One region of the Streptomyces sp. NPDC015032 genome, then DNA from elsewhere that is predicted to be linked to it. Evidence: riboswitches for the same ligand, from Rfam matches in the RefSeq annotation. Region 1 holds a riboswitch; the other holds the start of a gene.
What was found. Region 1 has a riboswitch for glycine ahead of gcvP (aminomethyl-transferring glycine dehydrogenase). Riboswitches for the same ligand answer to the same signal wherever they lie in the genome.
Positions count from the first base shown of each region.

Region 2: it holds a riboswitch for glycine, as region 1 does, so the genes downstream of both, gcvP (aminomethyl-transferring glycine dehydrogenase) here and gcvP (aminomethyl-transferring glycine dehydrogenase) in region 1, are expected to answer to the same signal.

Region 1 covers NZ_JBIBVN010000069.1:1,948-9,755, forward strand. The annotation lists gene glyA (serine hydroxymethyltransferase) at 1-1,095, opposite strand, end outside; gene gcvH (glycine cleavage system protein GcvH) at 1,097-1,471, opposite strand; gene gcvT (glycine cleavage system aminomethyltransferase GcvT) at 1,495-2,595, opposite strand; gene gcvP (aminomethyl-transferring glycine dehydrogenase) at 2,625-5,483, opposite strand; glycine riboswitch at 5,634-5,729, opposite strand; gene speB (agmatinase) at 5,839-6,837, opposite strand; gene ACF08M_RS39935 (MFS transporter) at 6,850-7,808, opposite strand, start outside.
Region 2 covers NZ_JBIBVN010000023.1:114,658-122,465, forward strand. The annotation lists gene ACF08M_RS27715 (hypothetical protein) at 1-48, shown strand, start outside; gene ACF08M_RS27720 (DUF5999 family protein) at 401-607, shown strand; gene gcvP (aminomethyl-transferring glycine dehydrogenase) at 695-3,580, opposite strand; glycine riboswitch at 3,774-3,870, opposite strand; gene ACF08M_RS27730 (PRC-barrel domain-containing protein) at 3,984-4,352, shown strand; gene ACF08M_RS27735 (DNA polymerase IV) at 4,277-5,737, opposite strand; gene ACF08M_RS27740 (MerR family transcriptional regulator) at 5,795-6,340, opposite strand; gene ACF08M_RS27745 (bifunctional nuclease family protein) at 6,581-7,054, opposite strand; gene ACF08M_RS27750 (MerR family transcriptional regulator) at 7,108-7,808, opposite strand, start outside.

The DNA of each region.
Region 1 (7,808 bases):
TCCCGAGGTCACCATCGGCGGGCGGGGGTCGAACGGTACGGCGTTGCGGTTCACCGTGATGCCGATGTCGTGCAGGCGGTCCTCCGCCTGCCGCCCGTCGAGTTCCGACGCACGCAGGTCGACCAGCACCAGGTGTACGTCGGTGCCGCCCGACAGCACGGACACACCCGCGGCGGCGACATCCGGAGCACTCAGCCGTTCCGCGAGGATCCGAGCGCCCGCGAGTGTGCGCTCCTGGCGCTCGCGGAACTCCGGCTCGGCCGCCATCTTGAACGCGACCGCCTTGGCCGCGATCACGTGCTCCAGCGGGCCGCCCTGCTGGCCGGGGAAGACCGCGCTGTTGACCTTCTTCGCCACGTCCTGACGGTTGGTCAGCACCACGCCTCCGCGCGGGCCGCCGAGCGTCTTGTGCGTGGTCGTGGTGACCACGTCGGCGTACGGCAGCGGGTTCGGGTGGAGCCCGGCGGCCACCAGCCCGGCGAAGTGCGCCATGTCCACCATCAGGTACGCGCCGACCTGGTCCGCGATCCGCCGGAAGGCGGCGAAGTCGAGCCGCCGGGGGTACGCCGACCAGCCCGCGATGATCAGCTGCGGCCGGTGCTCCTCGGCGAGTCGCCTCACCTCCGCCGGATCGACGCGGTTGTCGTCCGCGGAGACGTGGTAGGCGACAACGTTGTAGAGCTTGCCGGAGAAGTTGATCCGCATGCCGTGGGTGAGGTGACCGCCGTGGGCCAGGTCCAGGCCCAGGATGGTGTCCTTGGGGCTGAGGAGTGCCGTCATGGCGGCGGCGTTCGCCTGGGCGCCCGAGTGCGGCTGCACATTGGCGTAGGCAGCGCCGAACAGCGCCTTCACCCGCTCGACGGCGAGGGACTCGATCACGTCGACGTGCTCGCACCCGCCGTAGTAGCGGCGGCCCGGGTAGCCCTCGGCGTACTTGTTCGTCAGGACGGAGCCCTGCGCCTCCATCACCGCAACCGGTGCGAAGTTCTCGCTTGCGATCATCTCCAGCGTGCTCTGCTGACGCGCCAGTTCGGCGCGGACGGCGGTGTGCACGGCTGGGTCGAGGTCGGCGAGCCGACGATCCAGCACGGACATCTCAGGCCCCTTCGATGAGAGCGGTGTAGCCGGTGGCATCCAGCAGGTCCGGCTTCCCGGTGATCCGCATCCGGAACAGCCAGCCCGCTTTGAACGGGTCGGAGTTGACCAGGCCGGGGTTGGCGACCACGGCCTCGTTGATCTCGACGACCTCGCCGTCGGCAGGAGCGAACAGGTCGCTCACGGACTTGGTCGACTCGATCTCTCCGCACGTCTCGCCGGCCTTCGTCGTCGTGCCGACAGCGGGCAGGTCGAGGTAGACGACGTCGCCGAGCGCGTCGGCGGCGTGGGCGGTGACACCGATCGTCGACAGGTTGCCGTCGGTCGCGATCCACTCGTGGTCTCGGGTGTACTTCAGCTCGGTGGGCAGGCTCATGATCTGTCCTTTTCTGAACGTGGTCAGGTTTGGCTGCGGTAGAAGGGCAGCGGGACGACCTCGGCGTACTGCCGAGCACCGCGGATGTCGACGAGCACCTTCGTGCCGGGTTCGCTGCGATCCGGCGGCAGGTAGGCCATCGCCACGGGGTGGCCAAGGGTGGGCGCGAGCGCGCCAGAGGTGATTTCGCCGATGCGTTCGCCGCTGTCCAGGTCGAGTACGGCGTAACCGGTGCGCGGCGCTCGCCGGCCGGTCGAGGTCAGCCCGACCAGCACACGGGCCGGTGCCTCGTCCTGACGGGCGGCCAAGGCCGCCTCGCCGACGAACCCGCCGGGCTTCCCGAACACCACGACTCGGCCCAGTCCGGCTTCGAACGGGGTGGTGCGGACGGTGAGTTCCTGGCCGTACAACGGCATGCCGGCCTCGAGACGCAGCGTGTCACGGCAGGCCAGGCCGCACGGGACCAGTCCGTGCTCCGCGCCCGCTGCGCTGACGGCCTGCCAGACGGCCACCGCGTCCTTGCTGCGGCAGTAGATCTCGAAGCCGTCCTCGCCGGTGTAGCCGGTGCGCGCGAGCAGGACGTCGTGGTCCGCCATCCGCGCCGGGTCGATGGCGTAGTACTTCAGCGACGGCACGCTGACGTCGACCACTGCGCCGAGGATCGCCGGTGACGTGGGCCCCTGGACCGCGATCAGCGCCCACTCGCTGGACACGTCCCGGATCGTGGTGGCATAGCCGTCGATGCGGTCACGCAGGTGCGAAAGCACCACCAGCACATTGCCGGCGTTGGCCACGACCAAGTACTTCTGCTCGGCCATACGGTAGACGACGAGGTCGTCGAGGACTCCGCCGGTCTCGTGGACCAGCATGGAGTAGCGTGCGCGGCCGACAGCGATCCTCGACGGCTGCCCGACCAGGGCGTGGTCGAGCGCCCGGCCCACCTCGGGGCCGGACACCTCGATCTCGCCCATATGGGTGAGGTCGAAGATTCCGGCGGTGGTCCGTACGGCGTGGTGCTCAGCCAGTTCGGAGGTGTAGCGCAGGGGCATGGACCAGCCGGCGAAGTCGGTGAACGAGGCGCCGAGCCGGGTGTGGATGTCGTGCAGGGGTGTCTTCTTCGGCATGGTGGCTCCTCTCAGACCGTCACGGCCGGTCACGACGCGAACGACTCGGGGGGCGGGCAGGCGCAGACCAGGTTCCGGTCGCCGTGCGCCTGGTCGATCCGGCCGACCGGCGGCCAGTACTTGTCGGGAGTGATGCCGGCCGGGAAGACGGCCCGTTCGCGTGAGTAGGCTCGGGACCACTCGCCGGCGATCGCGGCCGCGGTGTGCGGCGCCCCTCGCAGCGGGCTTCCCTCGACGGACCAGACGCCGCTCTCCACCAGCTCGATCTCCGCGCGGATGGCGATCATCGCCTCGCAGAAGCGGTCCAGTTCCTGCAGGCTCTCGCTCTCCGTCGGCTCGACCATCAGCGTTCCGGCGACCGGGAAGCTCATCGTCGGCGCGTGGAAGCCGTAGTCGATGAGCCGCTTGGCGATGTCGTCGACCGTCACGCCCGTGGCTGCGGTGAGCGAGCGCACGTCGAGGATGCACTCGTGCGCCACGAGGCCGGCCTGCCCGGCGTACAGGACCGGGAAGTGCGGCGCGAGCCGCCGAGCCACGTAGTTGGCACTCAGCACGGCCGTCCGGGTCGCCTCGGTCAACCCTTCGGCGCCCATCATCCGGATGTAGGCCCACGGGATCGGCAGGATGCCGGCGCTACCGAACGGCGCGCCACTCACCGACCCGATCCCGTCGCGGCGCCCGGTGTCGGGGTGCAGCGGGTGGGTGGGCAGGTACGGCGCGAGGTGCTCCGCCACCGCGACCGGACCGACGCCCGGTCCCCCGCCGCCGTGCGGGATGCAAAACGTCTTGTGCAGATTGAGGTGTGACACGTCGCCACCGAACTCACCGGGCTTGGCAACCCCGAGCAGCGCGTTGAGGTTGGCGCCGTCGATGTACACCTGTCCGCCGTGCTCGTGCACCAGCTCGCACAGCCGGGTGATGCTCTCCTCGTAGACGCCGTGCGTCGAGGGGTAGGTCACCATGATCGCGGCCAGCTCGTCGGAGTACTTCGCGCACTTGGACCGGAGGTCGTCGAGGTCGACCGTGCCATCGGGCCGCGACGCCACCACGACGACGCGCATCCCAGCCATGACGGCCGAGGCGGCGTTGGTGCCGTGAGCGCTCGCCGGGATCAGACACACGTCGCGTTCGGCCCGGCCGTTGCTCCGGTGGTAGGCGCGGATAGCCAGCAGGCCCGCGAGCTCGCCCTGCGATCCGGCGTTCGGCTGGATGGAGACCTTGGCGTAACCGGTGACTTCGGCCAGCCACGCCTCGAGTTGCGCGACCAGGGCCAGGTATCCGGCCGCGTCCGTGACCGGGGCGAACGGGTGCAGGTCCGCGAACGCGGGCCAGCTGAGCGGCTCCATCTCCGTGGTCGCGTTGAGCTTCATCGTGCAGGACCCGAGCGGGATCATGCCGCGGTCCAGCGCGAAGTCACGGCCGGAGAGCTTGCGCAGGTAGCGCAGCATCGTGGTCTCCGAGCGGTGCTGGTGGAAGACCGGGTGGGTGAGGAACGGGGAGGTACGACGCAGCTCCGACGGGAGCACCGCCGAGACGTCGGGCGTCAGGGTGTCAAGGCCGCCGCCGGCCAGGCCGAAGGCGTCGAGCACGAGGCGGACGTGCTCGTCCGTGGTGACCTCGGAACAGGAGATGCCGACCCGGTCGCCGTCCACCAGCCGCAGCCGCAGGCCCTTGTCGTGCGCGGTCGCTACGACCTCCTCGGCGCGACCCGGAACCGCCACCAGCAGGGTGTCGAAGAACTCGCGGTGCACCAGCGTGATCCCGCTCGCACGCAGACCCGCGGCGACGAGCGCGGCGTGCCGGTGCGTCCGCCGGGCGATCTCGGTCAGTCCGTCGGGACCGTGGTAGACGGCGTACATCGACGCGACCACCGCGAGCAGCACCTGCGCCGTGCAGATGTTGGAGGTCGCCTTGTCGCGCCGGATGTGCTGCTCGCGGGTCTGCAGTGCCAGGCGGTACGCCGGCCGGCCGGCGTCGTCCACGGACACGCCCACGAGCCGGCCGGGCAGATGACGTTCGAGCCCTTCGCGGACCGAGATGAACCCGGCGTGCGGCCCGCCGTAGAACAGGGGGACACCGAACCGCTGGGACGACCCCACGACGATGTCGGCGCCGTACTCGCCCGGTGGCACGAGCAGGGTGAGCGCCAGCAGGTCGGCGGTCACGGTGACGAGCGCCCCGCGTGCCTGTGCCGCGGCGGTCACCGCGCGCAGGTCACGGACCGCGCCCGAGCAGCCGGGGTAGGACAGCACCACCCCCAAGAAACCGTCCTCCGGCAGCGGCTCGGCAACGTCGATCTCGACGACCTCGATGCCGACGGCGGCCGCCCGTGTGCGCAGCACGTCAAGGGTCTGCGGCAGGGTGTCGTGGTCGACCAGGACGCGGCGCCGACCCTTCCCCGCGACGCGGCGCATCACCGTGACGGCCTCGGCCACCGCCGTACCCTCGTCGAGCAGCGACGCGTTGGCAGTCGGCAGCCCGGTCAGGTCGCCGACCATGGTCTGAAAGTTGAGCAGCGCCTCCAGTCGGCCCTGGCTGATCTCCGGCTGGTACGGCGTGTAGGCGGTGTACCACGCCGGGTCTTCCAGCACGTTGCGCCGGATTACCGCGGGCGTGACGGTCGCGTGGTAGCCCAGGCCGATCATCGGGACGGCCACGGTGTTCCGGCTCGCGAGCTCGCGCAGCTCGGCGAGCGCCTCGGCCTCGGTGGCCGCGGCGGGCAGGTTCAGGCCGGAGGTGCTGCGGATGCCGCTCGGGACGGCGGCGTCGATCAGGCCGGCAAGCGTCGGACAGCCGACTTCGGCCAGCATCTTGGCGCGGTCGGCGTCGCTGACGCCGATGTGCCGGGTGGCGAACGCGCCCGACGCGCGGGAATCGGGTGGGGTCATGGTGGGAGGCTCCTTGGAGGGACACCGCGGACGCGGCGCCGTGGACGGATGACCTCCCCGCTCTGTCATCGGTACCTGAGAGCTTCACCACCGGGTCCGGCGGTTTGCACCGTGGGCGCAGGACATGAGGTCCTGACTTTCCAGAGTCGCCTCGCCGAAGCGGTAGTTGTGCCTGAGAGATTCTGGGGAGAGTTGCTCCTTCGGCGCCTCGCCAAGGATGAGCGAGGGCTCTCCCGCTTCGGTTCGAGCGGCGCGATGTTGAGTTGTCGAGCCTGACCGCGAGGTCAGGCGGTGGTGCCGTCAAGGCGGGTCAGCGCCTTGACGGCCCCTGGTGTCCGCTGAGTCGCGCCCGGAATCAGGCGTGGTCCGCGGCCGTCGGTACGGGGCTGGCCACCTGGTTCTTCGTCATGAGCGTGACCAGGTCGAACACCACGGTGGCCGCAGCGACGCAGGTGATCTCGGCGTGGTCGTAGGCCGGAGCGACCTCGACCACGTCACCGCCGATGATGTTGAGCCCGTCGAGGCTGCGGAGCAGACGCAACAGCTCGCGGCTGTTGAACCCGCCCATCTCCGGTGTACCCGTCCCGGGCGCGAACGCGGGGTCGAGTACGTCGATGTCGATCGAGACGTACACCGGTGCGTCGCCCACGCGTCGCCGTACGGCGTCCACCGCCCCGTCGATCCCGATGACGTCGAGGTCTCCGGCACGGATCGCCCGGAAGCCGAACGCCTTGTCGTTCACGAGGTCCATCTGGTCGTAGATCGGTCCACGGATGCCAAGATGTATGGACTTGTCCTCGGCGAGCAGGCCCTCTTCGAAGGCCCGGCGGAAGACCGTGCCGTGCGTGACCGGAGCGTTGAAGTAGGTGTCCCAGGTGTCGAGATGCGCGTCGAAGTGGACCAGCGCGACCGGGCCGTACTTGTCCTTGGCCGCGCGCAGCATGGGCAGCGCGATCGTGTGGTCACCGCCGATGCTCACGATGCGCCGGTCGGACTGTCCCACGACGTCGCGGGCGTAGCCCTCGATCTGGGCGACCGCTTCGTCGATGCTGAACGGCGTACAGGGAACGTCACCGGCGTCGACGACCTGGAGCGCTTCGAGCGGTGCGGTGTCGAGCTCGACGTGGAACTTCGGGCGCAGGTGACGCGATGCCTGACGGACGCCCATCGGTCCGAAGCGGGCGCCCGGCCGGTACGACGTACCCCCGTCGAACGGCACGCCCAGGACCGCGATGTCGTAGTCGCTGACCGAGCCGATGTCGGGGATCCGGGCAAAGGTACCCGGGCCGGCGAAGCGCGGGACCTTCGTGGCGTCCAGGGCTCCGATCGGGGAGGGTCGGTTGTCGTGGTTCATCACAGTCTCCAGTCAGTTCGGAACGGTGGTGGTGAGGGAGGGGGCAGCGGGATAGGCCGGGTTGCCGGCGCCTGCGGCGGTGTCGCTGAGCGACCGGCCTCGGGTCTCGGTTGCCCAGGCCAGCGAAATCAGGAGCCCGACGACCGACACGATGGCGCCGACGAGGAGTGGCAGGCTCTGGCTCTTGGCCAGCGCGAACGGCATCAGGTAGGTGCCCGCGGCTGCCCCGATGCGGGACATGGCTGTCCCCACGCCGACGGCGGTGGCGCGGACCTCGGTCGGGAACAGCTCGTTGGGGTAGACCACCTCGAGGAAGCTGGAGCCGCCCGAGGCGAGCGCGAAGACACAGATCGAGACGAAGGAGACCCAGGTCGGCAGTCCGGGCACCAGACCGGGGATGGCCAGGGCTACCGCGATGATCCCGAAGGACCAGAGCAGCAACGCCCGACGGCCGATGCGCTCGACCAGCCAGAGTCCGGGGATGCCGCCGATGACGAACAGCGCGGCGAGGAAGATCTCCGAGGTGTTGCCGGTGATTCCCATGCCCGCCAGCAGGTCGGGGGCGAACGAGTAGAGCGCGAACATCGGAATCACCTGGGCGGTCCAGAAGACGCCCACGAACAGGGTGCGCTTGAGATACGGCGAGCGGAACACCGTGGTGTAGCTGGTCTTCGCCGGGGTCGGTTCCTCGGCGAGGTCCGCCACGCCGTACTGCGGACCGTAGACCTTCTTGATCGACCGGTCGGCCTCGTCGACACGCCCCTTGCTGAGCAGCCAGCGTGGCGACTCCGGCGTACCGAGCCGCAGGAACAAGGTCACCAGGGCGAACACGGCCGGGCTGGCGAGCATGAAGCGCCAGGCGTTCACGCCGAGCCCCTCGAGGCCCACGCCCACGACGTACGCCGCCGCGGCACCGAGTGCCCAGACCACGAAGGTGGCACCGAGCATCCGGCCGCGGAACCGCCGCGGGA
Region 2 (7,808 bases), on a different contig from region 1:
CTGCGCATCACCCCGGGCCCCGGGCCCCTGCTCGGGTCGCCGGCCTGACAGCGGCCGCACCCGGCACCACCGCACCGTGCCCCGCCACCGACTCCCGTGGCGGGGCACAGCTCTGCGCGGCACCGTGCTGAGGACCACGGCGCGCGCGGGCGCACATCTCACCCATCCGGACTAGCCCGGTCCGGCCACCCCGAACCACCCGAAGTGACAGTGCAGTTGCGGTGAACCGACCGGCCGGGTGACGCGTCCTCGGAGTAAGAAGAAGTGCTGCCGCGAAATCCCTGCGGATTGACGCCCGTGGGGCAACACTGGGACCGGACCGATCGATACGCGGGGGGCGGCCGTGAACACTTCGTCAAGCCGCAGGACATTCACTACAACGCAGCGAAAGAACCCACCCATGTGCCAGCATCAACCACCATGCCCGACCGCCGACTCAGCCGACCGGGAGGCCGCCCGTCTGACGGCCCACCACCCGGAACAGGGCTGGAGCCTGCTGTGCAACGGCGTCCTGCTCTTCGAGGACACCGGTGAGCTGCTCCCGGACGGGCAGATCATCGCCCCACACCGGCCTCTGGAGACCGGCCGAGTGGCGAAGGCTGCCTGACCCCGGCCTGAAGGAACTGGGGCCGGCCCGGAGACTTCTCCGCACCGGCCCCGACGCATGTCCGCGTCACGCCCTGCCGTTCGTGCCTCAGTTGTCGTACTCGTCCAGCGGAGGGCAGGAGCAGACGAGGTTGCGGTCACCGAAGGCACCATCGATCCGGCGCACCGGCGGCCAGTACTTGTCGGCGGCCGAGACACCGGCCGGGAAGACCGCCACCTCGCGGCTGTAGCCGTGCTTCCACTCCCCGCCCAGCATCGCCGCGGTGTGCGGAGCGTTGCACAGCGGGTTGTCGTCCGCGCTCCACTCGCCGGAGGCCACCTTCTCGACCTCGCCGCGAATGGCGATCATCGTGTCGCAGAAGCGGTCGAGCTCCGCGAGGTTCTCGCTCTCGGTCGGCTCGATCATCAGCGTCCCGGCGACCGGGAACGACATGGTCGGCGAGTGGAAGCCGTAGTCGATCAGGCGCTTGGCGATGTCGTCGACGCTGACGCCGGTGGCCTTGGAGATCGGCCGCAGGTCCACGATGCACTCGTGTGCGACCAGCCCGGCCGGGCCGTTGTACAGAATCGGGTAGTGCGGTTCGAGACGCTTGGCGATGTAGTTGGCCGCGAGCACGGCGACCTGCGTCGCACGCTTCAGGCCCTCACCGCCCATCAGGCGTACGTACGCCCAGGAGATGGGAAGAATGCCCGCCGAACCCCACGGCGCGGCCGAGATCGGCCCGACACCGGTCTCGGGGCCCGCTGCGGACTGCAGCGGGTGGTTCGGCAGGTACGGCGCGAGGTGCGCGCGCACACCGACCGGGCCGACGCCGGGGCCACCGCCACCGTGCGGGATGCAGAAGGTCTTGTGCAGGTTCAGGTGCGAGACGTCGCCACCGAACCGGCCCGGCTTGGCGAGCCCGACCAGCGCGTTGAGGTTGGCGCCGTCGACATACACCTGACCGCCGGCGTCGTGCACCTCGGCACAGATGTCGGCGACGTGCTCCTCGAACACGCCGTGCGTCGACGGGTACGTGATCATCAGCACGGCGAGCTCGTCGCGGTGCTTCTCGATCTTGGCACGGAGGTCCTCCGTGTCGACCTCGCCGTCGTCGGCCGTCTTCACCACGACGACCTTCATTCCGGCCATCACGGCGCTGGCGGCGTTGGTGCCGTGCGCGGAGGACGGGATGAGGCAGACGGTCCGCTGGTCGTCACCGTTGGCCCGGTGGTACGCCCGTACCGCCAGGAGGCCCGCAAACTCGCCCTGCGAGCCGGCGTTCGGCTGGATCGATACGGCGTCGTAGCCGGTGACCTCGGCGAGACGCTCCTCCAGCTCACGGATGAGGGTGAGGAAGCCCTGCGCCTGCTCGGCCGGCGCGAAGGGGTGCAGCGCGCCGAACTCGGGCCAGGTGACCGGCTCCATCTCGGTGGTCGCGTTCAGCTTCATGGTGCAGGATCCGAGCGGGATCATGCCGCGGTCCAGCGCGTAGTCCCGGTCGGCGAGCTTGCGCAGGTAGCGCAGCATGGCCGTCTCGGAGCGGTGCTGGTGGAAGACCGGGTGGGTGAGGATCTCGTCGGTGCGCAGCAGACCCTCGGGCAGCACGTCGGCGGCCGCGGCGTCCAGCGCCTCGATGTCCCCGTCGGTGCCGAATGCGGCCCAGACGGCGGCGATCTGCACCCTCGTGGTGGTCTCGTCGCAGGCGAGGGAGACCAGGTCGGCGTCGACGAGCCGCAGGTTGACACCGCGCTCGCGGGCGTCGGCGACGATGTCGGTGGCCTTCCCGGGGACGCGCACGGTGAGGGTGTCGAAGTAGGTGCCGGTCACGACGTCGATGCCGGCGGCGCGCAGACCCTCGGCCAGGATCGTCGCGTAACGGTGGGTGCGCCGGGCGATCGTCCGCAGCCCGTCCGAGCCGTGGTAGACGGCGTACATCCCGGCCATGACGGCGAGCAGCACCTGCGCGGTGCAGATGTTGCTGGTGGCCTTCTCCCGGCGGATGTGCTGCTCGCGGGTCTGCAGCGCCAGCCGGTAGGCCTTGTTGCCGTCCGCGTCGACGGAGACACCGACGAGGCGGCCGGGCAGGCTGCGGGCGAACTTCTCGCGCACGGCCATGAAGCCGGCGTGCGGTCCGCCGAAGCCCATCGGCACACCGAAGCGCTGCGTGGTACCGACCGCGATGTCCGCGCCCAGGTCGCCCGGCGAGGTGAGCAGGGTCAGGGCCAGCAGGTCGGCGGCGACCGTGACGACCGCGCCGAGCTCGTGGGCCTGCTCGATGACGGGCTGGATGTTCCGCACGGCCCCGGAGGCGCCCGGGTACTGCACCAGGACACCGAAGACACCGCGCTCGGCGACCTCTGCGGGAATGCCAGCGGAGAGGTCCGCGACGACGACCTCGACACCGGACGGCTCGGCGCGGGTCTCGATGACGGCGATCGTCTGCGGCAGGGCGTCGGCGTCGACCAGGAAGACGCCGTTCTTCACCTTGCCGACACGCCGCGAGAGCGCCATGGCCTCGGCGGCCGCGGTGCCCTCGTCGAGCAGGGAGGCGCCGGAGGTGGGCAGGCCGGTCAGTTCGGCGACCATCGTCTGGAAGTTGAGCAGCGCCTCCAGGCGGCCCTGCGAGATCTCCGGCTGGTACGGCGTGTACGCCGTGTACCAGGCGGGGTTCTCCATGACGTTGCGGAGGATCACCGGCGGGGTGAAGGTGCCGTAGTAGCCGAGCCCGATCATCGGGGCCAGCACCTGGTTGCGGTCGGCCAGGGCGCGCAGCTCGGCGAGGACCTCGGCCTCGGTGCGGGCGGCCGGCAGCCGGAGTGCCTCCGCGCTCTTGATGACGTCGGGCACCGCGGCCGCGGTCAGCTCGTCCAGCGAGCCGTAACCGACCTGGGCGAGCATCTTCGACTGCGCCTCGCCATCGGGACCGATGTGGCGCTCTTCGAACGGAATGCCCTGCTCCAGCTGGGAGAGCGGGGTGCGACGGGGGGTCATGGTGGAGGCCTCCTGGTCTTCACGACCTGCGAGGGGCACCACGGCGCGGGTGCCCGAACGGCCTCCCCCTCTGTCATCTCAACCTGAGAGCTTCACCGGCGCGCCCTGCGGCGTGCCGGTTTTCACCGTCGGTGAGGAAGGGAACCGTACCGGCACTCGGCCGCACGGAGCCCGCCCTGCTTTCCAGAGTGACCTCGTCCGTGCGGTACGTGGGCCTGAGAGATTCCGGGGAGGATTTGCTCCTTCGGCGCCTCCGGATTCGCTCCGGAGGACTCTCCCGCACGGGGTCAGCAGCCGTCACCAGCCTACCAGCGGGGTTCATGGCGGAATTCTCGAGTGGCCAACCCCCCGGATCTGCACTTTTGTAGAGCTTGTGGAGTAGCCGCGACCAGTGGGAGGGATCGTGCAGACCGACATCGATCCGCGCAGCCTGATCGGCCGCAAGGCCTTCGACCGCAAGGGCACCAAGATCGGAACCGTGGACGAGGTGTACCTCGACGACGCGACCGGTGTGCCCGAGTGGGCGGCCGTACGCACCGGACTCTTCAGCCGGGACGCTTTCGTCCCGCTGGAACCCAGCGAGTTCGTGGAGGATTCGCTCCGCGTTCCCTTCGACCGCGCACTGATCAAGGACGCACCCGACTTCGGCGTCGGCCGTCATCTCTCGCCGGAACAGGAGCTCCAGCTCTACCGGCACTACGGACTGGACTCCCCGTCCGAGGAGACCGGCCCGGACAGGGACTTCGGCAGACTTGCCGGCCAGGACGAGTAGTCCACCGGGTTCCGCACCAGCGGCAGCGGATCGGCCGGATGCAGCTCCGCGTCGTCGATCCGGAACGTACGCACTCGGCCGGGCACCGACCCCGGCTCCTCGAACCGCACCGTCACCCGGCCGATACCGCTGCCCTGCACCCAGCCGTGGCCGTGGACGTCATGGCGTACGTCGTGTCCGGCGGGCCAGCGCCGCGCGGCGAGCTGCTCTGCGGGCTCGGGGGGCTCCTCCCGCGCACCGCCCGCCGGCTCGTCCCCCTCGTCACCCGCCTCCGTCGCTTCTTCGACCGTCTCCCCCGTCGCGGCCCGTTCACCGGCGGCCTGCGCGAAGAGGTCCTCCTGTGTGTAGTCGGCGAGCCCCGTGACGCCCACGCCGAGGAGCCGTACGCCTCCGGTGGTGTCCACGGCCTCCAGGAGCCGTGCGGCAGCCTCCCGGACCACGGTGGGGTCGTCCGTGGGCCCACGGAGCGTCTCGGACCTCGTGAGGGTGGAGAAGTCGTACCGGCGCACCTTGAGCACCACCGTCCGCCCGGACCGCCCCGCTCCCCGCAGCCGCTGTACGCATCGGTCGGCCAGCCGCTCCACCTCCGTCCGGACCCGCACCCTGTCGTGCAGGTCCGTGTCGAAGGTGTCCTCGACCGACACTGATTTCGCGTCCCGCTCCGCGACCACGGGCCGGTCGTCGTACCCGAACGCCATGCGGTGGAGAGAGCCGCCGTGCGCCTTCCCCAGCAGGCGTACCAGCTCCGCCTCCCCGGCCTCGGCCAGGTCGTTGACCGTCGTCATCCCGGCGCGGCGCAGATGGTCCGCCGTCGCGGGCCCGACGCCGGGGAGGATCCGTACCGGCATCGGCGCGAGCAGCTCCCGCTCCGTGCCCGGTTCGATGAGCACCAGCCCGTCCGGCTTCGCCTGCTCCGAAGCGATCTTGGCCAGCATCTTGGAGCCGGCCAGCCCGACCGAGCCGGTGAGCCCGGTGACCGCCTTGATAGCGGTACGCAGCTGCTCACCGATCTCCAGCGCGGAAGCCGTGTCATCGGCCGCCCCACCGGCTTCCAGGTCCACGAATGCCTCGTCCAGGCTCAGTGGCTCCACCAGCGGGGAGAGCCGCCCCAGCAACTCCATCACCTGGTCGCTGACCATCCGGTACAGCAGGAAGCGGGGCACCAGATAGGCCGCATTGGGGGCGAGCCGCCGGGCCTGTGCCATGGGCATCGCCGAGTGGACCCCGAAGCGCCGTGCCTCGTACGACGCCGTGGCGACGACTCCGCGGGGGCCCAGCCCGCCCACCACAACCGGTTTCCCGCGCAGACTGGGCTTCGCCGCCTGCTCGGCAGAGGCGTAGAAGGCATCCATGTCCAGATGCAGGATGGTGGGCGCGGCTCTCACATCAATCGATGCTGCCCCATGGCACTGACAATTGCCCCGCCCTGCTCTCCGTCCCGGTCAGCCGGCGCGGTTGCGCCGTCGCGCGAGCTCATCGGCGGGGTTGTTCCCGACCAGCGTCTCGCCGGTGTCCACACGTTCACCGTGCAGCTGCGACAGCGCGACGTCGACGTCCTGCCACACCACGCCCACGGCGATGCCGAAGACCCCTTGGCCGCCCTGGAGCAGTTTGACGACCTCGTCCGGCGAGGAGCACTCGTAGACCGTCGCCCCGTCGCTCATCAGCGTCATGCGCTCGAGATCCTGGAACCCGCGGGCCCGCAGGTGCTGAACCGTGGTGCGGATGTTCTGCAGAGCCACCCCCGTGTCCAGGAAGCGCTTCACGATCTTCAACAGGACGACGTCCCGGAAGCTGTAGAGCCGCTGTGTGCCCGAGCCGTAGGCCGGACGGACGCTCGGCTCGACCAGCCCTGTGCGTGCCCAGTAGTCGAGCTGCCGGTAGGTGATCCCCGCAGCCGCGCAGGCCGTCGGCCCGCGATAGCCGATGTCGTTGGCCGATGCCACGCCGCCCCCCGCCACCGCCGCCGGTTGAACCGGTTGCCTGATGGTGTGGCCGGCTGTACTCCCCTGCTGCGGATACGGCCCACCTGCTGCCGTACCGTCGCCGCTGCTTCTCACGCCGACCTCCGTCCTTGACCTGCCATCTCGAAGGTAGGCAGTCACTCGGGGTGCGTCAACGATCGCCACACTCGGCACGCCGAGTGATAATCACCCTGAGGGTGGTTTCCCGTGACTCGCGAACGGGAAAGGCTTGTCGAATGCGCTGACGGCGCCCTCGCAGAACGGTCACTGACTGTTGGTACCGAAGTCCTCCGGTGAGATCTGATCGAGGAACTCGCGGAACTTCTCCACCTCATCCTCCTGCTCGTCGGGGATGGCGATGCCCGCATCGTCGAGCACCCCGTCACTGCCGTAGATCGGCGTTCCGGTGCGCAGCGCGAGCGCTATGGCGTCGGACGGCCGCGCGCTCACCTCCACCCCGCTGGCGAAGACCAGCTCCGCGTAGAAGACCCCTTCCCGCAAGTCCGTGATGCGGACCTCGGTGAGCTCCTGGCCGACGGCCTCGAGCACATCCTTGAAGAGATCATGGGTCAGCGGCCTGGCGGGAGCCATGCCCTGCTGGGCAAAGGCGATCGCGGTCGCCTCACCAGGACCGATCCAAATGGGGAGGTACCGGTCGCCTCCCACTTCACGCAGGAGCACGATCGGTTGGTTGGAGGGCATTTCCACCCGGACACCCACAACGTCGAGCTCGTTCACACAGCAACCCTAGGACGTGCTCGGCAGGTTTGGGTAGTCGGGCACCGACGAGATCAGTGGAGCCGGACGCGCAGAGCGGTCTGCACAAGGGCCGAATGAAGCCGTACGGACAGCTCGGCAAGCTCTCTCGCGGTGGCCTCCGCATGTGCTCTGGTCTGCGGATTCCGGTGCCGACGCAGGGGTGCGACCACCTGCTCGATGAGCCCCGCCTCGCGGTCTGCGGCCGCCCGGATGGCGCGGAGGTGACGTGGTTCCAGACCGAATCGCCCCAGATCCGCCACAAGCTTGGCCACCGTGACCATCTCGGCGTCGTAACCGCCCTCGGCGCCTGGAGTGACCAGACCGTACGATTCCCACTCGTCCAAGTCACTCTCGGTGACCTCGGTCGCCGCGAGCAGCTCGGCACGGCCGATCCGGGCCGCCGTCGCCCGCCCGGACTCGGCTTCCCAGCTGCCGTCGGGCAGGTCCCGGGGGTCGCCTCCGGGCGGCAGGGCGGACTGCTCGCCCCGGGCGAGCGCGTCCAGATGCTCGCGAATGACCTTCAGCGGAAGGTAGTGATCCCGCTGCATACGCAGCACCTGGGCGAGCCGCTCCACATCGGCCGCCCGGAACTTGCGGTACCCGGAGGGGGTCCTCTGCGGCTCGACGAGCCCTTCGGCCTCCAGGAAGCGAATCTTGGAGATCGTGACCTCGGGAAACTCGTCCCGCAGGTGCAGGAGCACCGTGCCGATACTCATCGGGCGGTCGTCGGCGG